3 regions of the Moritella sp. 28 genome follow, and region 2 is predicted to be linked to each of the others. Evidence: predicted binding sites of a transcription regulator. Region 2 holds the regulator's gene; each other region holds the start of a gene.
What was found. Region 2 encodes sigma-54, which starts transcription at its own class of promoters, with help from an activator protein. Its sites were predicted from a motif close to GTTGGCACGNNNNTNGNNT; they were not measured.

Region 1 (7,098 bases), 900 kb from region 2:
CGCATCATTAAATCAATACGCACCTTATCTTGGAATTGCGATAAAATTTCAGCTGACTGTTCAGGTTCTAAATAAGATAATACAATAGTTTGGATCTGCGGATGCTCATTATGAATGATACTAGCTACCTGACGTGCATCCATCCATTTCAATGAATCGAGACCTTTAGCGCCACTACCCATAATAATTTGATCAACCAGATTACCGGCTTTGTCAGCACCCAGCGCGGCTGTTAATGCATTTCGAACGAAGTCTTCGCTGCCCACACCAATATTAGTGAACTTTTGAATGTCATCAATAAACGCACGGTGCACACCCGCTACTTTCACCTGAGAAAAATCTTTCATGGATGCCATTGCCATACCCAAGCGCTGCACTTGTTTCGGCTCTAACTGGCGGAAAATAATGGCAGCATCTTGTTCATTTAAACTCAACATTAAGATCGCAGAACGCTCAATACCAGTTAAGGTTGTTGCATCGAACTTTGGCGTTGTCGCTACTTGTTTATTAGAATCAGGCATCTTCTATCATCCATTCTTTAATTACTAATGCAGTTAAGTCAGGTTCGTTAGCAACCAGTGCACGAACCGCTTCTAACAAATCTTCGTCTTTGTGTAAGTTCGGTAATTGTAAATGACCTCTGCGCATTGCAAAGTCCGTATCCACATCGGTATCGGCAGTAAGCAATTGCATATCTTCGTCATTTTCAATCGCACTGATACCTAAATCTAAATCTTCTACTTTTTCTTCCGGTTCGTTGTTAATTAAGCGTTTAATCATAGGACGAATAATCGCCATGATTAATATCACAATGACGATTAAGCTAGCAGCAATACGTACGGCACGCCAGAACCATTCTTCTTCCCAAATTGGAAGTTCAGCCATCGCAGCCAATTCAGGGCGATTAAATGGGATAGCAACCACCTCAAGAGCATCACCTCGGTTAACATTAAAGCCCACGCCACCTTGTAAAACACGACGGATATTGGCGAGTTCGGCTTGACTACGAGGTTCCCTCACCAGTGTTCCATCGGCTCCTGTACTATTGATGTAATCTATCGCAACAGACACACTTAAGCGCCGAATAACACCGGTTTGTGATTTAGTGTGACTGATTGTTGTATCAAGTTCATAATTTCGCGTTGATTCTTTTTGAGATTGACCAATAGGACGAGCTGCGGCATTCTCTCCAGCTGCCTCTTCAGGTATATCCGCGTCTAGTGGAGGTTGATTGGTTAATGCCCCCGGAATACCTTGACTATCATTACCAATCGATTGACGCTCTAATAACATTTCACTGCGTATTGCAGGTAAATCGGGATTAAAACGTTTTTGTGTTTGCTCTGTCACACTAAAGTCCATTGATACATCAACTTCAGCGGTATAATTACTGACACCTAAGATAGGGATAAGTATAGAATCTATTTTATCTCGGTACTCACGTTCATGATTTTGTACAATTTCAAATTCACGTCGACCTTTTGCAGCCATCATGTCTTGACTGCCCGAGTTCAGCAAGCGGCCATTTTGATCAGTCAAGGTTACGCGGGTGGGTTCTAAGCCTTGAACAGCAGAAGCAACCAATTGCACCATAGCATCAATATTTTCTTGCGAGATTGCGTTGCTGTTACGTACCGTTAATACAACTGTTGCACTGGGCTTCTTGTCGCGCTTAGCAAACACATTTTCTTTTGGGATGGCTAATAATACTTGTGCCTTTGATACATGTTTAAATTCTGTTAATGCCCGTGATATTTGACGTTCACGACCCAATTTTAAACGTTCTCGTTCGACACGCTGGCTGACACCAAAGCCCATATCTTTCATCAAAATATCGTCACCTTCTAATTCTGCAGTGACGAGTCCTGAGCGACGTAATCGTAATTTAATGTCTTGATACTGCTCAGCAGGAACAGAGATCGTATCACCATTAATTTTATATTCTATTTTCTGTTGGTCTAAAAATTCGAGGGTTTCAATGAGTTCAACCGTTTGATACGTACCTAAAGGACGCATTTCAGGCTCTTTGCCCCAGAGTAAAATAAATACCACTAAGGTTAGCGAGATCGCTAATGCTAAGATTAGGATGATTTGACGTAAGATATCGGCATTAGTGAAAAAACCAAATGCTGAGCTTTTTTGCTCATTTTCATCTAGTTGCGCTAAATCATTACCCATATCGTCATTACTTACGATACCTGTATTTGAAGCTATGTCAGCCACAGAGTTACTCCTTTACCCGAGATTAAACAGGCATACTCATTATTTCTTTATAAGATTCGATCAATTTGTTACGAACCTGTACCGTAGCATCGAATGCTATCCCCGATTTTTGCGATGCTATCATAACATCACTTAGGGACACACTGCGATCACCTTGATCGAAACGGGTGCGTAAATCACCAGTATTTTGCTGTAATCCGTTAACACTATCCATTGCTTGCTGCAACATATCACCAAAATTGGCAGATGTTGTGGTTGGCGCTTTTACCGCGGTAGGATCTGCTTCAAATTTAGTCGCCTGTAACGACATGCTTTGCATTTCGGAGTAGAGATTATTGGCTGCGATATTCATTGATTATCCTCGTTGTCATATTTTTGACCTACCTTGAGAGGAGCAATTAACATGCCAACAAAAAAAAGACCGTAACTTCAATTGATTACGGCCTTTTTATAACGATTGTTTTTATAAATAGTTATGCAGGGATTTCGATGCCTTGCTCTCGCATTTTCGCTAATTTATAGCGCAATGTACGTGGACTGATACCCAATTTTTCTGAAACGTTTTTACGCACGCCATTACAGCCAATCAAGGTTTCCAAAATAATTTGATACTCTTGTTGACGTAATTCGTTACCTAAAGGCTCGTTGGGTTGATTAATACTGCGCACAGGGATTTCCGATTTAATATGTAGCTGTGGCACTTGAGCAATCGGCGCTATGACTTGAAAATCTGCGGCAGTAAAATCTTCTAAAATAAGATCTGCATCTTTTATTTTCCCATCAACCGCTAAAATCATAGCGCGTTGGATCACGTTGTCCAATTCACGTACATTACCCGGCCAATGATAAATCTGTAACTTCGCCTTCGCGCAGTTAAGTAATTCTAACGTTGGAATATTATTTTGTTTGCAGTGTAATTTTAATAAATGTTCCGCAATCGGTAAAATATCACCTTTACGCTCAGTTAACGGTAGCCAAGCTAATGGGAATACATTTAAGCGATAATATAAATCTTCTCTGAAATCACCATTCGAGACAGCTTGTTTCATATTACGGTTACTGGTAGCAATGACTCGTATATTAAGTTTAATGGTTTTACGGCTACCTAAGCGCTCAACTTCACGCTCTTGCAATACCCGTAATAATTTAACTTGCAACGATAAGTCCATTTCCGAGATCTCATCCAGTAAAATGGTACCGTTTTGTGCTTGCTCAAATTTTCCTGGGCATGCTTGTATCGCGCCAGTAAATGCGCCTTTTTCATAACCAAACAGTGTTGCTTCTAACATATTATCTGGGATAGCCGCACAGTTAATAGCCACAAATGGACCGTCATAACGCAGTGAATTATCATGAATATAACGTGATAGCACTTCTTTACCCGTTCCACTTGGACCTGTCACCATGACCGTTGCATCTGATTTAGCCACTTTACGCGCCAAACTTAATAGTTGCTCTGTTTTCTCATCACCGTAACAAGGTGTGCGCTTAGCTATTTTTTGTGGTGGTACATAACGACCAACCTGATTAATCAATACTTCTGGAGAGAAAGGTTTACCAATGTAGTCAACTGCACCATTACGCATTGCCGTTACCGCATCATCTACTTTGGCATAAGCCGTCATTAACAATACCGGTAAATCGGGGTGTTTTTGTTTAATATTATGCAGTAAAGTTAATCCCGTCATGCCACCCATTTGAATATCACTCACGACCATATCATAGGTTTTTTTACCTAATGCAATCAGTGCACTTTCACCGCTATCAACTTCATCGCACTCATAACCAGCCATTAATAAGGTATCAACTAAGGCTTCACGAAGACCTAAATCATCTTCAACTACAAGAATTTGAGAATGGGACATACTATTATCCACCTATTACCATTGGTTGAGGTTCTGCTACGCGATGTAGCGGTACGATTATACTAAAACGACTTCCTTCACCGACAGTTGAGTTCAACTCTAAACTGCCATGGTGCGCTTTCACCACACTTTGTACAACAGCAAGGCCAAGACCCGTGCCCTGTGATTTGGTGGTAAAGAAAGGTTCTAAGATTTTTGCTTGCATGAGCGTCGAGATCCCGGGACCATCATCAGATACCACAATTGCGACTTTGTCATCACCGGAGCGGACTGCAGAAATAGCGAGGTTAGCCCCTTGACCACAAGCGTGTAATGCATTTTGTATCAAATTGCCAATCGCACTAGAAAGTGCATTACGATTAGCTAGAATTAATAAATCGGGTTCGGGTAGTGTCACTTGCATGTTGCTACCAGTCTGCAACATCATAGCTTCGCTGCCCGCTTGCACTTGAATTAATAAGTTCTGCAGTGAAATCTCTTCAACCACTAAATCTTTGCCGGTACGTGCAAATAGCAGCATGTCATTAACTTGGTTTTCCAAATCATTAAGCCGTTCAATAAGTTTACTTTGAAAACGTTTCTTTGATGCTGGCGGGAGATTCGGGTTGGCTAGATTAGATCCATATAATAATGCCGCTGATAATGGCGTGCGGATCTGGTGTGCTAATGACGCTACCATTCGCCCCAATGACGACAACTGTTTCATATGACTGACACGCTCTTGTAAATGACGTGTATACGTTAAGTCTGTCAACATTATTAACTGACCAGGCTGCGTGCCAAGTGTCGTGATCGAAAGTTGAACTTTACAGCCATTCTTTAATGAAATTTCATGTCCGTCATCTTCTTTAGGGGTAAACGCACGTTGAATGACATCCATCCAACGTGAATCGATCAATGGTTCACCAAGTAATTGCACAGCAACTTTATTGACTTCAATGACCATACCGTTGCCATCAAGAATAACCAACCCTGACGGCAATGCTTCTACTAACTTTTCACTACGATTTTTGTGTGCTCGTAGTTCTGCTAATTCGCCGGGATAAGATTCTTGTACCATGGTAGCACTCCGCTAAAAAATTGACTCGCACCTAACGATGCATTTAGTGTGCCAATAATTAAAGGGGCGTAAACCATTGTATATATAAAGAAAAAAGCCCAACATCACGTTGAGCTTTCTCGTTTGTTTTATCAAGGATAAGTAAATCTATACTTGGTTACATTTATTTAGGCTTCTTTCTGTAATCCATACTTACGCATTTTTTCAACCAATGTCGTTCTACGCATGCCAAGTTGATCTGCAGCTCGGGCGACAACGTGCGCTTGTTGATCAAGGGCTTGTTTAATCATGTCTATTTCGAATTCGGCCAGCATCTCTTTCAGATTAACGCCGCGTTCAGGCAAACTATTTGGCATCGAGAAGAAACCATCTTCTTGTGATTCTTCTTCTATATCGGCAAAAATATCATCATTAAACATTGCAGATATTGCATCACGCTCAGCTAATTCACTCGGTAACTCTGAACTAATGCTCTGACTTTCACCATCATCGTTATAACGGTATTTAGCAGGTAACTCACCAATATCCACAATATTACCAGCCGTCATGATCAGTAAACGTTCGATCAAATTCGATAATTCACGTACATTACCCGGCCATGAATGTTGCATTAACGATTCCATTGCCCGTTGCGTAAATAAGATTGTCGCATCATGCTCTGCTTCGTGTCGGCGTAATAACTCTTGGATCAGTAATGGTATATCATCAGGGCGCTCACGCAATGCAGGGCTTTCAATTGGGAATACATTCAGACGGTAATAAAGATCTTCACGAAATTCGCCATCAAGGATCATTTTCTCTAAATTACGGTGTGTTGCAGCAATAACCCTTACATCAGCTTTAATTGCTTTACTGCCACCCACGCGTTCAAAAACTCGCTCTTGTAAAACACGTAATAATTTCACTTGCATTGGCTGCGGCATATCACCGATTTCATCAAGGAATAAAGTACCACCACTTGCGAGTTCAAAGCGTCCTTTACGTGCTGAAAACGCGCCCGTAAACGCACCTTTTTCATGACCAAATAATTCACTTTCTAATAATTCAGCCGGGATCGCACCACAGTTAACAGGAACAAATGGGCCGTGATTACGTGATGATGCATCATGGATTGAACGGGCAATAACTTCTTTACCCGTACCTGATTCACCGAGAACTAAAACATTAGCACCCTTAGTCGCAACTTGAGTAATCAAATGGCGAACACTTTGAATCGCATCACCACGCCCTACTAACTGTTTAATTAATGCTTTTGAGGCCGAGGTTGATTGACCTAACTTACTCGTAACACATTGGCGATAAGATTGACAACGCCCGAGTAAAAGTGTCAGCTGGTGATAGGAAAAAGGATGTTCGATATGACCGATTAAATTACCTTGCTTTGATGCTGTTTCCTGTGTACCAAACGTCAAAAATGGATTCATTGGGTTAGCATCAAGTAACGCAAATAGTTCCTTTTCTGAATACCTATCTGAAGACACGATAACACTATTTGCAGCAAGATCGATCTTTGCACTAATGTCGATGTGAGAGTCATAACTCTGCCACCCTTCTCCAAGAAAGGACAATATCGTTTCTAAATTTTGTCTCCGTTCAATATTTTCATCAATTACAAAAACTGACTTAGTAGTATCCATATTACTGCCTACGCTAAACTTTACTCAAACTTAAATAAACCACAGTTAACCGACTGTTAAATAGTGTCAAAAACTAACCGACGCCAATTTATTGACATAGCTATAGTACACATTCCTAAATCAAGATGAAACAACGGTAGGGGTTAATTAGAAGTTAGAGTAAAAATAGTCTGTGCTATATCACATTATCTACATATTGATCTGTTTATCATAGATAAACGCGCAGGATTAACAAACCCACGCGCTCAAATTACCTACAATAATAAATGTATTAGTCTTCGTAAGCCCCCTTTTTCAACTCAACGACCTGATA
Region 2 (7,098 bases):
ATACCCATCATGTCATGCTCGGCATTTTCACGAATAATATCAACCACGTCATCGATGGTAATACGTCCGAGTAGTTTACCTGAGTCATCAAGTACTGGCGCAGAGATCCAGTCATGACGTTCAAACAGCTTGGCAACCTCTGAGGTATCCATATGTGCAGGTAAGGTTTCTGCTTCGCGATCCATAATAGTGCTAATCACACTGTTTGGATCTGTTGTTAATAACATGGCTAAGGGCACATCGCCAATTAAGCGATCATCTTTATCAACCACGTATAAAGTATCTGTGGCATCGGGTAATTCACCGCGTAAACGGATATAACGTAAGATCACATCGACAGTCACATCTGGTCTTAAAGTAATGGTATCTGTGTCCATGATACTGCCAGCAGTGTCTTCTGGATACGCCATCGCTGTTTCTAAACGTTGACGATCTTGGGTATCCATTTGGGTGATAACTTCTTGATAGATACTGTCTGGTAGGCTACGGAGAATATTGGCTAAATCATCAGTATCGAGCCCCTCTGTCGCAGCGACAAGGGACTCCGTATCCATCAGTTTGAGAATACTGGTTTTGGCATCTTCATTAAGTTCGTCAAGGATTTCACCTTGCATTTCAGAGTCGGTTAAACGCCACAGTACTTTACGGCCTGCTGGTGGCGATGATTCCAGTAATAACGCAATATCACAAGGGGGCGTTTGGTAGAGCATTCGTTTAACGTGAATGAACATACCACTATCAAGTGCTTCGTTCACTTCGCTTAAACGTAGGTGTGTGCTGTCATGCTCCATCTTTTCTGGCATATGTCGTCCCCATTCTTATTATTCTTCTTCTGCAAGACCTTGCTTGCTGGTGCTGCGTAATTCTAGCTTAATCTGTATTTATAATCAGCATTAACAATAAAGTAAAATAATTAACTGTTTAGATCGTTAACGCCATTGCAAATGAGTACCTAGATAGTTTTATGTTTATTTTTTTCTAAGGTTTGATGGCGAGTTTGCACTACACGATTTTGTAGTTTAAAGCTCTTTGCTAATTGTTCAGCAATGAATACCGAGCGATGTTGGCCGCCTGTACAACCGATAGCAACGGTGACATAACTGCGGTTATTTTTTTCTAACATTGGCAACCAAGTCGTGAGTAAGTTTTCAATCTGTTGTGAAAAGCTCATTACATCAGGCTGTTGGCTCAGGTATTTAATGACGGGTTCATCAAGACCTGTGTAAGGTTTTAATTCTGGGATCCAATGGGGGTTTGGTAGAAAACGGACATCAAATACATAATCGGCATCCATAGGTAGGCCATGTTTAAAACCAAATGATTGAAATACTAAGACAAGTTGGTTGTTTTTCTTTCCTAAAATACGTTCTTTAATCTGTTCACTGAGTTCATGAATATTGAGTTCAGTAGTATCGATTTTTAAATCAGCAAGTAACGCTAAAGGGCTTAATCGTTTTTTTTCTATTTCAATCGCTTGTGATAGAGATAGCTCATCTTTTGTTAACGGATGAAGGCGTCTGGTTTCACTATAACGTTTGATAAGGACTGACTGGTTAGTATCAAGAAATAAACTAGTCAGATCGGTGCTCGTTCTTAACTCTGTAATTATGTCGTTTAATTCTTTTTTTTCTGTCGGTAAGTTACGGACATCAATACTCACTGCCACTTTTTCGGTTTGGTCATTTAAGGTTTTTAGCAGTTGTGGTAGTAATTTTACTGGTAGGTTATCTACGCAATAGTAGCCTAGATCTTCAAGCACGCGTAATGCAATTGATTTACCAGATCCTGACTGGCCGCTGACTATTATTAATTTCATCTTTTATCCTCACAGCGATATAAAATAATGGGTTCATTATCCCGCAATTGATTTGGATATGATATGTTTTAATTATGTCAGAAGCATTAATACCTAAAGGAAAAAGTGGTTTTCCTTTAGGTTATCTGTGGCGAGATTAAAATTAATGACGAATCAACTTCTCTTTATGCTTAATCACTTGGCGATCGAGCTTATCCAGTAAGCCATCAATTGCGGCATACATGTCATTGTGTTCATGCACGGCAAAGATCTCCCCCCCATTTAAATGTATTTTTGCTTCTGCAATTTGAAGTAATTTTTCGACATTTAAAATCACATGGATATTGTTTATATGATCAAAATGCCGTTCTAATTTGGAAAACTTGCTATCAACATAATCTTTCAGTGAGTCTGTAATGTTTACATGTCTACCGGTTAAATTAATTTGCATATATGTCTCCCCTATGAAGGTTGGATTAGCCTTATAATAGGCTTTTACGCTGATTAGACGGTGGTATACTTAGTGCCTCCCGATATTTTGCAATCGTACGTCTAGCCACTTTGATACCTTGATCAGCAAGTAAATCAGCAATCTTGCTGTCACTTAATGGTTTAATGACATTTTCTGCCGCGACCAATTTTTTTATTAATGCTCGAATAGCGGTTGATGAACATTCTCCGCCATTGTCAGTACTTACATGGCTTGAAAAGAAAAACTTAAGTTCAAAAATACCACGTGGTGTATGCATAAACTTCTGCGTTGTTACTCGTGAAATGGTTGACTCGTGCATTTCCACTTCTTCGGCAATATCATTTAAAACCATAGGTTTCATGGCTTCATCGCCATACTCAAAAAAATCAATTTGTCGTTGAACAATACTTTTAGTTACTTTTAGTAAGGTTTCATTACGGCTATCTAAGCTTTTAATAAACCATTTAGCTTCTTGTACATGCGTTCGAATAAACTGCCCATCGCTGCTACTACGATTGCTTGTCGACAAGTTTGAATATTCATTGTTCACTTTTAATCTTGGCACAATGTCAGGATTTAACTCGACTACCCACTGATTATTTTTTTTCTTTACTAAAACATCGGGAATTACATAAAGCCCTTCAGTCTGATCGATAACATTGCCAGGTCTGGGTTCTAGACTCTGAATTAATTGCATGATCTCTTTAAGCTGTGGTTCTTTTAATTTTGTCTTACGGCTTAATTGACGGTAGTCGCGATTGCCTAATAAATCCATGTGAGACTGAATTATTTGCTGACATTCTGTTAACCAAGGTGTGTTTTTAGGTAAATGCTGGAGTTGGATCAATAAACATTCTTGTAATGAACGCGCTGCAACGCCGATGGGATCGAAATGTTGAATACGCTTTAATACTGCTTCTATTTCGTCTAATTCAACTTGCTCTTCACTATTTTCTTTACTACTGTCGCTAAGTTCTTGGTGACCGTTATTGACGCTAGACAGGATGTCTTCACAAGTCTGATTAAGGTAGCCATGATCATCAATGCCATCAATAATCGCAACGGCAATAGCACGATCAGTGTCAGAAAATGGGGTTAATTCCATTTGCCACATGAGATGCTCGTATAAGCCTTCGCTGGTCTCACCTTGATAGACTTGGTCTAAACCATCAATACTGCTACCCGCACTGCTGTGAGTCTGTATTTGAGGGGTATAGACATCATCCCAATTACTGTCATTAGGCAATTCATCTGGCATGGCTTCACTGGCGAGCGCATCACTAACTTCTATTTGGCTGGCATCGGTAACTGTGTCGTTATTATTTGGATTATGCTCATCACTACTTTCTGTATCGTTTGCTTGAGCTGTGTTGGGATCTTCTTGTTCCAGTAGCGGATTACTGTCTAATGCTTCTTGAATCTCTTGTTGTAACTCCAAGGTCGATAATTGTAATAATCGAATCGCTTGTTGCAACTGTGGCGTCATTGCCAGAGATTGACTCATACGAAGTTGTAATGATGGCTTCATCTAACGACTACTCTCTCTTCCTTAAATGCGGTAACGTATCAATATCAAACTATAGTCGGAATTGATCACCAAGGTATACTTCTTTCACTTTTTCGTTGGATAAAATCTCTTCAGAAGTACCAGATGCGATCAAATGTCCATGGCTCACAATATAAGAGTGTTCACATACATCGAGTGTCTCACGTACGTTATGGTCGGTAATTAATACCCCTAAACCACGATCGCGCAGATGTTGAATAATTTTTTTAATATCACCTACCGAGATTGGATCAACGCCAGCAAAAGGTTCATCTAATAAAATAAACTTTGGATCTGCCGCAAGCGCGCGGGCAATCTCAACACGGCGGCGTTCACCACCCGATAAGCTCATGCCTAAACTATCGCGAATATGGGTGATATGGAACTCTTCTAATAATTCTTCTAACTTTTCTTCACGTTCGAAACGCGTGAGTTCAGTTCGTAACTCTAAGATTGCCATGATATTTTTCGTTACCGATAAACGACGAAAAATAGACGCTTCTTGGGGTAAGTAACCAATACCTTGTTGTGCACGAATATGCATTGGCTCATGCGTTAATTCTTGGTCATCAATGAAGATTTGTCCATGATCTCGCTTAACCAAGCCAACTACCATATAAAAGGTGGTGGTTTTACCTGCGCCATTAGGCCCGAGTAAACCAACAATTTGGCCTGATTCAACTTCGAGACTCACATCTGACACAACTTTTCGTTTGTTATAACTTTTTGCTAAGTGTGATACTTTTAAACGTGCCATATGAATTCATCTACTCTAATTAGTTTTGTTGTCTTCAGGAGTGAAAATAGTGATCACTCGATCAGATTCATGCTTGCCGCTTTCGGCTATCATTTCTTGTTTGTCAATTTGGTAGATAATCTTGTCACTTTTAACTTCGCTATCAGCTTGGCGTAAATGTGCATTTTTTGACAAGATTAAGCGTTTTTTACCTAGCTCGTAGCGGATCTCATCTGCTTCGCCATTAATTTTCTTACCGTCATCAAGCTCTTGATAAAAAGTGGCTGGCGACCCTATGGCAATCATTACTTCTGTGCCTTTTTCGCCAGAGCTTAAGACCGTGAGTTTATCGGCATGAATTAATGTCGTCCCTTGAGTCACCACGACACTATCATAAAATATGACTCGGTTCTCTTTAATAAACACTTCTTGACGTTTGGCATTAACGACTACATTCTCTGTAAAATCAGACTCTAATGCGAGGGCTGAATTACTCATGAATAATGTTAATAGTAAAACTTTATATTTTTTCATCATTAGTATAAATCGCTTCAACTTGCTTAAGGATAGTCATGTATTCTTGCTTTAAATCACCTTCAAGTCCGACACCTGTTTGATGAAATAAGTCCCCTGAAATGGTAATTAACTGATCGCTATGCACCAAATTTTCGGCAAGCTCTAATTGTAAATAACTGGTAGTAATGGCATCAATATAATCATTTTTTTTCATATTCTTGATGACAACATCGTTTCGTAGTGTTGCCACGTCGTCGCTACTGAAGTTACCTTCTTTTGCTTTGATTTTCCATGTCGCTTGTGCATTTTCATCATAAATAATAATAACGGGGTTAGTAAACATTGTCATGCCTAACTCACCATAATGCTCCATGCTATCTGCAAAAATGCGACGTATAATTTTTCCATCAATACTAAATTCAACGCTACGTAGTATTTGAGCGGTGAAATCAGGCTGATATTTGGTTGACTGTGCCGTTGCAGACTCGTCATCAGGCGAAAAAAAACGCCAAATACCAAGTGCACAAAGAAAGAGAATCACAATTCCTATGTTTTGGCGGCTCATACAGAGGTGCCCTGTGCTTGGTCTAAGATCCCTTTGGCCAATAGGATTAGATCTGCTAATTCTCTTACTGCACCAAAGCCACCACGAATAGAGGTGCTAAAGTCAGCACTTTTTTTAACAAGCGGGTGGGCATCGGCAACGGCAACACTGAGTCCACAAAGATTCATTACTGGTAAATCAATGACGTCATCACCAATATAAGCCACATGCTCTGGCGATATTTTTAGTTCTTCGAGCAGCATATTAAATGCGATCACTTTGTTGTCTTGGCCTTGATAGATATGCTTAACACCTAAACCTTGCATACGGTTAGCTACAATTGTCGATTGACGGCCAGTGATCACAGCAACTTCGATATCGGCATTAAGGAGTGATTTTACGCCAAAACCATCGCGAGTGTGAAAGGCTTTTAGTTCTTCACCGTCGTTTCCCATGTACACGCGGCCGTCAGAAAAAACACCATCTATATCACAAATGAGTAGTTTTAATGTTTTTGCTTTGGTTAAGATGTCTTGTGGGATTGGACCGTATAATGTATTGATCATTTTATAGTACACCTGCGCGTAGTAAGTCATGCATGTTGAAGGCGCCGACGGGCTCTTGTTGTTCATTGACGACAATTAAGCCGTTAACTTTTTTGTTTTCCATGACTGCAAGGGCTTCTGCAGCTAAGATATGTCTATTAATAGTAACACATCTTTGTGTCATTACTTCACTGATTGGGGTTTGGTGAATATCTATACGTGCATCAAGGATACGGCGTAAATCACCATCCGTGAAAATACCAACCAGCTTAGACCCGTTATTAACCGCCGTCATACCAAGCCCTTTGCTAGAGACTTCTAATAGCGCATCAGAGATTGTCTCGGTTTGTTGTACGCTTGGTACGTCGTTACCTTTATGCATAATGTCTGAAATACGTAATAATAATTTTCTGCCTAAGCTACCGCCGGGATGAGAGAGTGCAAAATCATCAGCGGTAAACCCTTTTGCTTCAAGTAAGGCTACAGCGATAGCATCACCCATCACTAGGCTTGCAGTAGTACTCGATGTAGGTGCTAATCCCAACGGGCAAGCTTCTTTATCAACTTTAATACATAAACTAATTTTTGCTTCGCGCGCCATGGTTGAATTATCATTACTTGTCATCGCAATAATGGGAATACTTAAACGTTTAAGTACTGGGTATAACGCTAAAATTTCATCTGATTCACCTGAATTAGATAACGCAATAACCACATCACCACGTTCAATCATACCAAGATCACCATGGCTTGCTTCGGCTGGATGCACAAAGAAAGCAGGGGTTCCGGTACTGGCTAATGTCGCGGCAATTTTATTGGCGATATGACCAGATTTACCCATGCCTGTCACAATGACTTTACCTTTACATTCGATTAATAATTCACAAGTCTCGGTAAACGTGGCATCAATATATTGGCTTAATTGAGAAATCGCTGCCGCTTCC
Region 3 (7,098 bases), 380 kb from region 2:
AGGAAACGCTTACGGATACGAATGCTTTGTGGTGTAACTTCAACTAATTCGTCATCATCAATGAATTCTAGAGCTTGCTCTAGCGTCATTTTGATTGGCGTAGTTAGTGTTTGTGCTTCATCTGTACCAGAAGAACGTACGTTAGTTAGCTGCTTACCTTTCAAGCAGTTAACAGTAAGATCGTTAGAGCGAGAGTGAATACCCACGATTTGACCTTCGTAAACTTCTTGAGCGTGTTCGATGAATAGACGACCACGTTCTTGTAAGCCGAATAGAGAGTAAGTTAGTGCTTTACCCATCGCGTTAGATACTAATACACCATTTTGACGTAGTGCAAAAGTACCGCCTTTATGTGGGCCATACTGTAGGAATGTATGGTACATAAGACCAGAACCAGACGTGATTGTCATGAATTCAGTTTGGAAACCGATTAGGCCACGGCTAGGAACGATGAAGTCCATACGGATACGCCCTTTACCATCAGGTGCCATATCTGTAAGTTCAGCTTTACGCATGCCCATTTTTTCCATAACTGGACCTTGATGCGCTTCTTCAACATCAATAGTAACCGTTTCATATGGTTCTTGAGTTTCGCCATCTTTTTGAATCATGATCACTTCAGGACGAGATACAGCTAGCTCGAAACCTTCACGACGCATGTTTTCAATTAAGATACCTAGGTGAAGTTCACCACGGCCTGAAACTTTAAATTTATCTGGATCATCTGTTTGTTCAACACGTAATGCAACGTTGTGAACAAGTTCAGCTTCTAGACGTTCAAGGATGTTACGTGAAGTAACAAACTTACCTTCTTTACCACAGAATGGAGAGTTGTTTACTTGGAAAGTCATTGTTACTGTTGGTTCATCAACAGACAATGCAGGTAGTGCTTCAACAGCAGAAGGCGCACAGATAGTGTCAGAAATCTTAAGTTGACCTAGACCTGTGATTGCGATGATATCGCCAGCTTGCGCTTCTTCAGTTTCATGACGCTCAAGACCCATGTAACCAAGTACAGTACCTACTTTACCGTTACGGATATGACCATCAGCACAAATAACACTAACTTGTTGATTTGGTTTAACAGAACCACGTGTTACACGGCCAACACCGATCACGCCAACATATGAGTTGTGATCAAGTTGCGAGATTTGCATTTGGAAATCACCATCACGATCGCCTTCTGGAGCAGAAACACCATCAACGATAGCTTGGAATAAAGGTTCCATGTTTTCAGTAGCTTCTTCAGACTCAACGTTAGCCCAACCATTAAGTGCAGATGCGTAAACAACTTTAAAATCTAGCTGTTCATCAGTTGCGCCTAGGTTATCAAACAGATCGAAGATTTGATCCATAACCCATTCAGGGCGAGAACCAGGTTTATCGATTTTGTTGATAACAACAATTGGCTTAAGGCCATGTGCAAATGCTTTTTGCGTTACGAAACGCGTTTGTGGCATAGGACCATCAACAGCATCAACGATTAAGCAAACACTATCAACCATAGACATAATACGCTCAACTTCACCACCGAAATCGGCGTGTCCTGGAGTATCTACGATGTTGATACGGTAATCTTTCCATGTAATAGCAGTATTCTTAGCAAGAATTGTAATACCACGTTCTTTTTCAAGATCGTTAGAATCCATTACACGTTCTTCATTACCACCACGTTTCTCTAAAGTACCTGACTGTTCTAATAACTTGTCAACTAAAGTAGTTTTACCGTGGTCAACGTGAGCGATAATCGCAATGTTGCGTAGTTTATCTAGCACTGTGATGCCTCTATATATTTTATATGGGTAAAAATTAGGCGGTATTGTAACCGCCTCCTTGTGATCTACCTAGCAAAATTTTGGCACAGAGTAAAATGATTGCAATTTATTTTATTTAAAAACCAAGCAATAGCCACTAAATGGGCTTTTAGCACACAAAATATAAATAAATATAGGCCGTATCACACAGTGATCAATTAGACTTACAGATGAGACGTTTTATCAACTATATTTGAATACGATTTTACTGGTAATCCCTGAAAATAAACCATAATATCGAACTTAGTAATAGTAAATGTACGCGTTTTTTTACCGCAACAATCGCTGCACCAAACAAGTGCGTAGCACGCACGATCTTCGTGCAGCAATAGATTGGAGCAAGGGAGAATACGCACACTAAAGCAATAAAATCAACAACTTAAATAGTTGGCACATATATGGCATTATTTAAATCATGATTGTTTACAGTCAGCCACTTTAAATTAAGCCATCATATTGATGACACCGGAGGTTATTTTTTATGTCAGCAGAAAACGTATTAGCTCTAATTAAAGAACAAGACGTTAAATTTGTAGATTTACGTTTTACAGATACTAAAGGTAAAGAGCAGCACGTATCTCTACCACATCATCAAGTTAATGCCGGCTTCTTTGAAGAAGGTAAAATGTTTGATGGTTCATCAATTGAAGGTTGGAAAGGCATCAACGAATCTGACATGATTTTAATGCCAGATCCGGCAACAGCTGTACTTGACCCGTTCACAGAAGCAACAACTCTGAACCTTCGTTGTGACGTACTCGAACCTGCAACAATGCAAGGTTATAGCCGTGACCCACGTTCAGTAGCAAAGCGTGCACTTGCATACTTACGCTCAACAGGTATCGCTGATGATGTATTCTTCGGTCCTGAACCAGAATTCTTCCTATTTGATGATGTTAAGTACAAAACTGACATGTCAGGTAGTATGTACAAGATTGACGCTGAAGAAGCTTCTTGGAACTCTGATAAAGAGTACGAAGGCGGCAACATGGGTCACCGTCCAGGTGTTAAAGGTGGTTACTTCCCAGTATCACCAGTTGACTCTGCACAAGACATCCGTAGTGCAATGTGCCTAATAATGGAAGAAATGGGCTTAACAGTTGAAGCGCATCACCATGAAGTAGCGACAGCAGGTCAAAACGAGATCGCAGCACTATATAACTCAATCGTTGAAAAAGCGGATGAAGTTCAAATCACTAAATACGTTATCCATAATGTTGCACACGCTTACGGCAAAACAGCAACATTTATGCCTAAGCCACTTGTAGGCGATAACGGTTCAGGCATGCATTGTCACCAATCACTACAGAAAAATGGCGAAAACATTTTTTCTGGTGATCTGTATGGCGGTCTTTCTGAAACTGCACTTCATTACATTGGTGGTATCATCAAGCACGCAAAAGCAATTAACGCATTTGCTAACCCAGCAACTAACTCGTACAAACGTTTAGTCCCAGGTTTTGAAGCACCAGTAATGCTAGCTTACTCAGCGCGTAACCGTTCTGCATCAATCCGTATCCCAATCGTACCATCGCCAAAAGCGACACGTATTGAAGTTCGTTTCCCAGATCCAGCAGCAAACCCATACTTAGCATTCTCTGCGATGTTAATGGCAGGTATTGACGGTATTAAAAACCGTATTCACCCTGGTGATGCAATGGATAAAGATCTATACGACCTTCCAGCAGAAGAAGCAGCAGAAATTCCACAAGTTGCCTCTTCACTACAAGAAGCACTATCAGCACTAGATACTGACCGTGACTTCTTAACGGCTGGCGATGTAATGGCTGACGATACAATCGATGCTTACATTGCAATAAAAGAAGAAGAAGTTGAAAGACTGAACATGACAACTCACCCAGTTGAGTTTGAAATGTACTACAGCGTATAATTTCTTATTAATAAAAATTAATATCAAAAAACCCGCTATTTAGCGGGTTTTTTATTTGTGAAATAAATGTAACTAGGTGAAAATAACCATACAAATCAAGTAATCAAAGACAGGATGTCGCCATGAAATACGTAATGTTATTCATATTAATAATCACAAGCTATACTAGTGTTGCCGCTATTTATCAATGGACTGATGAACAAGGTATTACCCACTTTTCGGATGATGAAAGTAAACCAGCATCAGCCAAAGAAATTGATGTGAAGCTAACTCCACCTTCCATTGACTCTCTTACTCAATCAATTCCTCCGAAAACAAGTCATGCAAAAACCACAATGAATGACAAATCAGTCACGCCAAGTAGCATTCATATCAGCACACCACGCGATCAACAAACAATACGCAGTAATACTGGCGAAATCACAGTGTCTGCCACTCTCAGTTCAACACTGCTGTACGGTTCAAGTATTCGTTTATTAATTGATGGCATTACTTATAGTGAGCAAATTGAGAAGCAATTTGATGTCACAAACGTACCCATTGGTACGCATAAATTACAGTTACAAATAATTAACAACTTAGGCAAGGTAATTGCATCATCAGAGCTCATTACTGTTTATTTACATCGATTTAAGGCCAACTAAGCATTTCCGCTTTAATTTCACCACGCTGTACAGTAATATTTTAAAGTGAGCACCGAATTGGTGCGTTCAGTCACGGGATGTTTATCCTAATAAGGAAGTGCCATGGTAATGCTCCCAGAACCTCAACAGTCATTAATGAATAGCTTAGTTTCTTCGGTTTTCGTTCTCAATCATGATCTGTATATAAAATATCTCAATCCAGCGGGTGAACAACTATTAGGATCCAGTGCCAGTCGTGTGCTTGATGTGAAGATCACGGATATCATCGAACATACAACACTCGACCTTTCATTATTAGCAAGCATAATTAAAACAGGGCAAGGATTTACTGATAATGAAGTATCATTAGTCATTGATGATCGCCAACTATTAGTCGAAATTTCAGCAACATTAACGAACTTTAACTCGGAAGTCTGTGTTCTAATTGAAGCGAGACAAATAGACTTACAAAAGAAAATTAGCCAAGAACTTTATCAACACGTACAACAGCAAGCTGCACAAGAATTAGTACGTGGCTTGGCCCATGAAATTAAAAACCCACTCGGGGGATTACGTGGCGCCGCACAATTATTAGAGAAAGAACTACCAACGCCGGAATTAAAAGAATTTACAGGTATTATCATCGAACAAGCCGATCGATTACGGACGCTAGTTGACCGTTTATTGGGGCCACAAAAGCCTGGTCAGCAAACCATTTTAAATATTCATTCCGTCATTGAAAAAGTAAAACAGTTAGTCGAGTTTGATTTACCGTCAGGTATTATTATCGAACGAGATTATGATCCATCAATACCTGATTTTGAGATGGAACCAGACCTATTACAACAAGCACTACTTAATATAATTAGTAATGCCGTTCAAATACTAAAAGAACATGGCATCATTAAAATTATTACGCGTACAGCACATCAAGTGAATATCCAAGGACAGAAATATCGCTTATGTGCTGAAATAAAAATCATTGATAACGGACCCGGTATTCCAGAGCACATTAAAGATACCTTGTTCTACCCAATGGTTACTGCACGTGAAGGCGGCACCGGACTTGGACTTTCTATTGCTCAAAACCTGATTAAGCAACACAAGGGGAAAATTGAGTGCCATAGCTGGCCAGGTCATACCGAATTTGCCATTTATCTGCCACTAAGAAAATAAAGGATTAAACTATGACAACAGCAACAGTTTGGATTGTCGATGACGATAGTTCTATCCGCTGGGTTCTCGACAAAGCATTAAAATCACAGAAATTTGAAACCTCTGCATTTAGTGGTGCGCATGCCTTATTAAATAAACTCGAATTCGAACAGCCAGATATCATTATTTCTGATATCCGCATGCCAGAAATGAGCGGGTTAGAATTAATGAATAAAGTACATGCCATTCACCCTGACCTCCCGATCATCATAATGACTGCCCATTCCGATCTCGACAGTGCAGTCAATGCGTATCAGGCTGGTGCATTTGAATACTTACCAAAACCGTTTGATATTGATGAAGCCGTATCCTTAGCGACTCGTGCAGTGACTCATGCCAAAGAGCAAAGCAAAAACCGCCGTAAAAATAATAAAGTCGCGCCAGTGACTGAAATTATTGGTGAAGCACCGGCCATGCAGGAAGTATTTCGCGCTATCGGTCGCTTATCACGTTCTTCGATCAGCGTATTAATTAATGGTGAATCTGGCACAGGTAAAGAATTAGTTGCACAAGCGCTACACAAACACAGCCCACGCGTAAATAACGAATTCATTGCCTTAAACATGGCTGCAATACCCAAAGATTTGATTGAATCAGAACTTTTTGGTCATGAAAAAGGTGCTTTCACTGGCGCAGCAGGTGTGCGTAATGGTCGCTTTGAACAAGCTAATGGCGGTACCCTATTTTTAGATGAGATCGGGGATATGCCGATTGATATTCAAACGCGATTATTGCGGGTACTTTCTGATGGGCAGTTTTACCGTGTAGGGGGCCATTCTCCGGTGAGCGTGGATGTACGAATCATCGCAGCAACGCATCAAAACTTAGAAAAGAAAGTAGCTGATGGTAGTTTTCGTGAAGACTTATTCCATCGTTTGAACGTCATTCGTATTCATATTCCATCGTTAAATGAACGTCGAGAAGATATTCCTAAACTCGCCAATCATTTTTTAATCAGAGCGGGTAAAGAGCTGAGTGTCGAAACCAAAATTCTCAGTAAAGAAGCACAAACCTATTTAGCCAATCATCATTGGTCCGGTAACGTTCGCCAACTTGAAAATATTTGTCGTTGGTTAACCGTGATGGCCAGCGGCCAAGAAATATTCATTGCTGATTTACCTTCTGAGATCACCGAAGAGCAATCGCCTTTAATAAGTCATGGTAGCGCGGCTCAAAGTGGCGACTGGCGCACACAATTAAAAACCTGGACGGCACAGCAACTCGCATCAGGACAGAGTGATATCCTTGCTGAAGCAATGCCCGATTTTGAACGTATCATGTTACAAACCGCACTCGAGTACACACAAGGTCATAAACAAGATGCAGCAAAACTACTGGGTTGGGGTCGTAATACTCTCACCCGTAAGTTGAAGGAACTCGATATTAATTAATTATGCTTAGGCAGTTAACCTATTCTTTAAGTTAACTGCCGCTTACTAATTCAGTGAGTCATGTTTCTCAATAATATAATTATGGAGTATCAAAGCTAAGTCATTATCAATATCAAAATTCAACGCCAGCCCTTTGCCATTATTATTTTCATTTTCAATCCGTA

Region 1: a site for sigma-54 is predicted at 2,616-2,634, ahead of fliE (flagellar hook-basal body complex protein FliE). Genes of this name have one in related genera too.
Region 3: a site for sigma-54 is predicted at 2,201-2,219, ahead of glnA (glutamate--ammonia ligase). Genes of this name have one in related genera too.

What each region holds. Positions count from the first base shown of each region.
Region 1 covers NZ_CP056121.1:1,133,904-1,141,001, reverse strand. Annotated here, with positions in the region: gene fliG (flagellar motor switch protein FliG) at 1-521, opposite strand, end outside; gene fliF (flagellar basal-body MS-ring/collar protein FliF) at 514-2,223, opposite strand; gene fliE (flagellar hook-basal body complex protein FliE) at 2,246-2,575, opposite strand; gene HWV02_RS05220 (sigma-54 dependent transcriptional regulator) at 2,697-4,088, opposite strand; gene HWV02_RS05215 (PAS domain-containing sensor histidine kinase) at 4,093-5,148, opposite strand; gene HWV02_RS05210 (sigma-54 dependent transcriptional regulator) at 5,316-6,785, opposite strand; gene secF (protein translocase subunit SecF) at 7,057-7,098, opposite strand, start outside.
Region 2 covers NZ_CP056121.1:232,597-239,694, forward strand. Annotated here, with positions in the region: gene mgtE (magnesium transporter) at 1-803, opposite strand, end outside; gene rapZ (RNase adapter RapZ) at 953-1,816, opposite strand; gene hpf (ribosome hibernation promoting factor) at 1,959-2,246, opposite strand; gene HWV02_RS01090 (RNA polymerase factor sigma-54) at 2,278-3,795, opposite strand; gene lptB (LPS export ABC transporter ATP-binding protein) at 3,845-4,570, opposite strand; gene lptA (lipopolysaccharide transport periplasmic protein LptA) at 4,586-5,047, opposite strand; gene lptC (LPS export ABC transporter periplasmic protein LptC) at 5,070-5,630, opposite strand; gene kdsC (3-deoxy-manno-octulosonate-8-phosphatase KdsC) at 5,627-6,175, opposite strand; gene HWV02_RS01115 (KpsF/GutQ family sugar-phosphate isomerase) at 6,177-7,098, opposite strand, start outside.
Region 3 covers NZ_CP056121.1:4,954,407-4,961,504, forward strand. Annotated here, with positions in the region: gene typA (translational GTPase TypA) at 1-1,775, opposite strand, end outside; gene glnA (glutamate--ammonia ligase) at 2,296-3,705, shown strand; gene HWV02_RS22090 (DUF4124 domain-containing protein) at 3,828-4,349, shown strand; gene glnL (nitrogen regulation protein NR(II)) at 4,452-5,504, shown strand; gene glnG (nitrogen regulation protein NR(I)) at 5,516-6,934, shown strand; gene HWV02_RS22105 (PilZ domain-containing protein) at 6,980-7,098, opposite strand, start outside.